DNA from 2 places in the Ornithinibacillus liuyingii genome. Region 1 is predicted to be linked to the other one. Evidence: riboswitches for the same ligand, from Rfam matches in the RefSeq annotation. Region 1 holds a riboswitch; the other holds the start of a gene.
The links. A riboswitch is a leader RNA that binds a small molecule or an ion and turns the genes downstream of it on or off. The one in region 1 is predicted to bind S-adenosylmethionine.

Region 2: another riboswitch for S-adenosylmethionine. It lies ahead of ACSKT4_RS15785 (methionine ABC transporter ATP-binding protein); the one in region 1 lies ahead of ACSKT4_RS04100 (cyclase family protein).

The regions. Positions count from the first base shown of each region.
Region 1 is NZ_JBPWOS010000002.1:241,680-244,897, forward strand. It holds gene ACSKT4_RS04095 (5-methyltetrahydropteroyltriglutamate--homocysteine S-methyltransferase) at 1-967, opposite strand, end outside; gene ACSKT4_RS04100 (cyclase family protein) at 1,047-1,805, opposite strand; SAM riboswitch class I at 1,891-1,992, opposite strand; gene ACSKT4_RS04105 (hypothetical protein) at 2,137-3,218, shown strand, end outside.
Region 2 is NZ_JBPWOS010000012.1:55,107-58,324, forward strand. It holds gene gcvH (glycine cleavage system protein GcvH) at 1-343, shown strand, start outside; gene ACSKT4_RS15775 (toprim domain-containing protein) at 505-861, shown strand; gene ACSKT4_RS15780 (thioredoxin family protein) at 881-1,198, shown strand; SAM riboswitch class I at 1,278-1,391, shown strand; gene ACSKT4_RS15785 (methionine ABC transporter ATP-binding protein) at 1,556-2,578, shown strand; gene ACSKT4_RS15790 (methionine ABC transporter permease) at 2,571-3,218, shown strand, end outside.

The sequences.
Region 1 (3,218 bases):
AACGACTGGCTTCTTGAATACGACGTTTTATCTCTTCTCTATCTTCTAATTCACCAAACTTTGAAGTAACAAGACCTAATACAACACATGCGCCACCTTCAGGGATGTAATCTAATGGCTTGAAATCACCAGAACGTTCATCATCATACTCTAGGAAAAATCCATTCACCTTTTCTTTTGCGAATAATGTTGGGGCAATCTGTGCATAGCTACCTTCAAATGCCCACCTAGATTCATAGTTTCCCCGACAGAGATGGGTGGTGACATATAAATCATCTGGTTTATCCTCTAATACACTGTTGACGACATGAAGGGATAGCTCAATTAATTCTTCGCGCGAGAGTTCAGGCTCATATGCTACTAGACTATCTGCATTCAGACCAGCAATGTAAACATCATCTAATTGTATATACCGGACACCGATATCGTAAAAGGCCTTTAACGCATCCCGGTAGGCTTGGATAACATCCTTCGTATATTCCTCGACAGTAGGATAAACCGCCGTGTTTCGTATACCACGATGGAATAATTGGTTAGGACTTGGAATCGTTTGCTTTGCAACGGCACGACCAGCTACTAGTTCATTAAATAATTTAAAGTCTTCAAGGAATGGATGATCCTCATTAAAGGAGATTTTGCCGATATTGCGAACATCATATGGTTCTGTTTCCACGCCTTGAAACGGAATTCCTCTTTCCGGCACATAGCCTTCAAATCCATTTAGATTTTCAAGAAAATCAATATGCCACCATGAGCGACGAAATTCTCCATCGGTTACTAGCTCAAGCCCGACTTCAATTTGTTTATCCACGATACGCTGTAGCTCCTTGTTTTCTACTTCTCTTAATTCTGCTTTGGAAATATTACCATTCTTATAGTTCTCTCTTGCTTTTAATAGATTTTCCGGGCGTAGTAAGCTCCCTACATGGTCAGCTCGAAATGGCGCTTGAAATGTTTTAGTAGTCATATTAATTCCTTCTTTCTTTTCGTTTATAGTGGGATTTACATCTAGTTTTATTTCTTTTAACAAAGCTGTTAGTTACTTTCTATGGTAATAACGCAAAAGACCGTACGGGGAATCCGGATGCTCCTTTTGCTTTTGGAACGATATTAAAGATTACGGCGCCCTTAGCAGGTACCTTATCTAGGTTAGTAAGCAGCTCTATTTGGTAAGTATCCTGGTCCAGCACGTAATATTCGCCTACTAGTGCTCCATTTTTTCGGTAATCTACCGCAGAATCTGTATCAAAAGTTTCATGGCCGATAGCCTTGATTTGACGTTCTTCAAATAGGAACTTCAGGGCATCTAGTCCCCAACCAGGTGCATGGGCGTTGCCATCTTCATCTTTATTTTCGAATAAGCCGTGATCAGGCCAACGTTTACTCCAATCGGTTCTTAGCGCGACAAAGCTTCCTGCCTCAATTAGACCATGCTCAGCTTCAAATGCTAGAATGTCACTTGTAGATAGCGTAAAGTCGTTATCCGTAGCAACTTCCTTTGATTTATCAATGACGACAAGAGGTAACACAAGTTCTTTTAAGTCTAAATCCTCTAGGTATCTTCTGTCCCGTAAAAAATGGATTGGTGCATCCAGGTGTGTACCATATTGCCCTGGGAAGGTAAAGCTTTGCGCGAAGAAACCATCATCATGGGTAAATAAGGGTTTAAATTCAGCTGCTTCAAATGCAGAGAAATGTGGTGAATCGGGACCAAAGGCATGAGTTAGGTCCACCCACTCTTTTTCTTTTAATTGTTCAATAGCTCTTAAAACTTCATTTGTGTTGTTCCGGATTTCGTTTGTCATTTCCTCACCTCATTTATTTAGTAAACAATCAAAAAACCTCTTCTTATAAATAAGAAGAGGCTAAACAAATTTAGGTTAGGTGCTCTTCTTATCTTCTAGCAAATGCTACTGGAATTGGCACAGTACTCAAAATGAGTCCGCTGCCGAGGCTTCAAAGGGCCAGTCCCTCCACCTCTCTGGATAAGAATCGGTCATTTAATTGTTACTATTCACTCTACATCGCTCCAAAGAGCATGTCAAGCTATAATTTTCTATATATTAAAAAATTATAATGATTCCATTTGTTGTTATTGGTATGATGAGTATATCGAAATCAAAAGGTGGGTGTTCTATGACACAACTTAGTCCGGATGAAAAGAGAGAAATCGTTCGCGAGGAACTTCATCAATTAGTGAAGGCGCGATACATCAATATGAATGTCGCAGCCAAAATTGTTCATGCACATTCTAAATATTATCAAAATATATCACGAGTGAACCAAATCAGGCAGGAAACGGTAAAGCAGGAACAGTCAAAGAAAGAACCAGCAGTCACCATCACACCTCAACCTACAAGCTTAGCGCCGAAAAAAGAAGCTGTTCAAACGAAGCCGATTAGGAAGGAGAAGAAGACGTTATCAGATAAACAGGTGAGGGATCGCAATATTACCTGGGGCTTGAATCTCGGTGTGATCCTATTACTTTTAGGGGGATTAGTTCTTGCAACGAGTACATGGGATACACTTGGTGCTTGGGCTAAAACAGGACTAATCTCAACGGTTGCTATTTTGTTTTATGGATTGGCAGGCTTAACTAGTCGTATTCTCCGTATAACGAAAACAGCATTTGCATTTCTTGTGTTAGGTAGCTTGTTTTTACCAATTATCGTTGTATCCGTAGGCTACTTTGAGCTATTTGGAAGTTATTTCTCCTTTTATGGAGAGGGGAAATTTTTATTTGGGGCAATCGGCACCTTATTCATTCTCCCCATATATGCTTACTTTGCTTTGAAGCGATCATCCCGTCTTTTTGTCTGGTTTTCGTATATAGCAATCAGTGTGTTCGCCGGTCTTTTGCTGGCAGCGCTAAACGTACCGGTAGATGTTTTTTATCTAGGAATCATGTTATATAATGCCACTTTAATAGTCGGATATCGGTTGCTAAAGGAGAAGAAGCGATTAAAGCCTTTTATCATGGAATTCATTCCATTTATACAAGCAAATCTCATCCTATCTACCTTACTCATGCTCATGTTCTATGATCAAGCATGGATGTATAGCTTTAATTTATTATTAACTGCAGTCATCTACTTTTCGATGATATTTGTTACGAAGCATCAATCCTATCATTTCGTGTTTACTGCTATGGTCATTTATGGTGCCTACCAGCTAGTGGAAAACTCAATATTGGCAGGTGTTGGCGAAATAGCTTATGC
Region 2 (3,218 bases), on a different contig from region 1:
ATGGGTAAAAAAAGAAGGTAACACTGTTCGTGTAGGGATAACAGACTTCGCACAGGACGAATTAGGAGATATCGTATTTGTTGAGCTTCCAGAGGTTGGAGATGAGATACAAGTTGATGAGCCTTTTGGTAGCGTTGAGTCTGTAAAGACAGTGTCTGAATTATATGCGCCTATTAGTGGGAAAATTGTCGAAGTAAATACAGATTTAGAGGATAGCCCTGAGCTTGTAAACGAAGCTCCATATGAAGGTGCATGGATGATTGTCATCGAGCCTAGTGATGAATCTGAACTAGAAAATCTACTTTCGCCTGAGGCATATAAAGAACTAATCGAACAAGAATAATATGTTAAACATCTAAGAACTGACTTTTTTCCAAGCTTTACGGAAAAGAGTCAGTTTTCATTTCAAAAATATCCAGCTCTAGGCGTCAGTCCCTATTGAGAATATGTTCACCTGTTTGTGTTTGGACGCCTTACGCTCTAATCATATGAGGGGGATCTACCATGATTTCACATCAAACTGAACGTGTTATAATTGTTGAGGGTTTAACGGATAAAAGGCAACTTGAGAAAGTTATTAATGACCAGATTACAATTATTTGTACGAATGGAACGTTTGATATAGAACGTTTTGATGAAATGCTAGAAACCTATCAGTTGGATGAAAAGGATGTTTATATCTTTGTTGATGAAGACAAATCTGGGATGAAGCTTCGGAAACAACTTTCCCTTGAGTTACCACATGCAGAGCATATTTATGTTAGTAGTGAGTATCGAGAAGTAGCTGCTACCCCAGAACGAATTTTAGCAATGCTTCTACTTGGTAAGCAAATTGCTGTTAATCCCCATTATTTAGTCTAGCTTTCAAGTAGGTGATAAATTGAACGAGATTTCCAAAGAAGTTCTTGAACAACAAGAATATTTACTGTATATATATACCCCTTTTTGTGGTACTTGCCACATAGCCAGGACAATGTTAGATAAGATAGAAGCGGTGCATCAGGAGAACATATTTTATGAAATGAATGCCTCTTTGTATCCTGATTTCATGCAAGACAATAAAATCGAAAGTGTTCCTTGTCTTGTCATAAAAAAGGGTCATGATATTAAAGAAAAAATCTATGCATTTCAATCCACTGGGAATATATATCGTTACCTTTTAGAATATCAACCAGAATTATTTCGAGATAAAAAATAAATTGTATTGCATTTTTTTATTGACACGTCTATATACTGATGATATAGTAAATTCTGTTGAAAAATTGAATAATGTAAATCTCTTATCCAGAGCGGTGGAGGGAAAGGCCCTATGATACCGCGGCAACCTTCAAACTTTCGTGTTTGAAAAAGGTGCCAAGTCCTACAAAGCAATTGGCTTTGAAAGATGAGGGAACGTTAGGATTTAATAGTTACTATTACGTCTTTCTGTTCTCTTACAGAAAGGCGTTTTTTATTTGGGAAGGGCAAAATCAATTCTTACCATTACGTGATATAAATACGATTGTATTTATGCATTTCCGAAATTAGTACATCATAGAAAGAGGAGGGATATGGAATGATATCTATTAAAGATCTGACTAAAGTATTTCGCTTTGATCAGAAAGAAATCAAAGCAGTGGATCACTTAAGTTTAACCATTGAAGATGGTGATATATTTGGTGTGATTGGCTATAGTGGTGCGGGAAAAAGTACATTTATTCGTTTGCTAAATCGTCTCGAAGACCCTACTTCTGGTCAGGTAACCATTCAAGGCAAAAATATAACGGCAATGAAGAAGAATGAACTAAGAATTGCTAGACAGGATATTGGTATGATTTTTCAGCATTTTAATCTTCTATGGTCACGTACAGTTCGTGAAAATATTGCATTTCCATTAGAGATTGCTGGAGTTCCTGCAAAAGAGAGAGAAGATCGAGTAAAGGAACTAATTGAGCTTGTGGGACTTGCTGGAAGAGAGAATGCGTATCCTTCTCAATTAAGTGGTGGGCAGAAGCAGCGAGTTGGTATTGCAAGAGCACTTGCGAATAATCCTAAGGTGTTATTGTGTGATGAAGCAACCTCTGCATTAGATCCAGAAACAACAGATTCCATATTAGACCTTTTGGTAGATATTAATGGAAGATTAGGACTTACCATTATATTAATTACCCATGAAATGCATGTTATCAAGAAAATTTGTAACCGAGTTGCTGTGATGGAAAAAGGAAAGATTGTGGAGCAGGGTGATGTGTTAGATGTGTTCCTAAAACCGAAGCAGCCCGTTACTAAGAAATTTGTCGAACAAGTGATGGGTGACTCAGATGGTGATTTGAGTCAATTATTAGATGTTTATACAAGTGGAAGGGTTGTTCGTTTACATTTCGTCGGCGATTCTGCAAACCAAGCATTAATCAGTCAGTTATCTAAGGAATTTGAAATTGAAGTAAATATTCTTCAAGGAAAAATTACTCAAACTAAACTTGGTGCTTATGGGACCCTAGTAGTACAAATTAACGGAAGTGACCGTGAAATAAACAATACAATCCAATTTATTACGGAAAAAACCACTGTAGAAGTGGAGGTTTTAACCCATGCCTAATGAATTATTTCCTAATGTAGTAATAGAGAAATTACTAGTGGCAACCGGCGAAACGTTCTATATGACCCTTTTAGCCTTAGTAGGGACTGTTATTTTTGGAGTAATATTAGGACTTTTACTTTATTTAACCTCCAAAGGTGGACTATGGGAAAACAAAGCGTTGAATTTTATTGTAGCAACAATTGTTAACGTATTTCGAGCCATTCCTTTTATTATCTTAATATTGTTATTGATTCCATTTACTAATTTCTTGATTGGCACGATTAGGGGACCAAACGCGGCTCTTCCTGCGTTAATAGTGGGTGCAGCTCCGTTTTATGCAAGGTTAGTAGAAATTGGGTTACGTGAGGTAAATCGAGGCGTTATTGAAGCAGCACAGGCAATGGGAGCTAGAACAAAAACCATTATTTTTAAAGTGTTATTGCCAGAATCTATGCCTGCTCTTGTTTCTGGAATAACGGTTACTGCAATTGCCTTAATTGGGTATACAGCAGTAGCTGGTGTTATCGGTGCTGGGGGGCTAGGAGACTTTGCCTATTACCATGGTTTTGTTAGACGTGACTTTGATGTCGTGTTTGTATGCACCGTATTAATTGTTATTATTGTTTTCATATTCCAATTCATTGGTGACTTTATTACC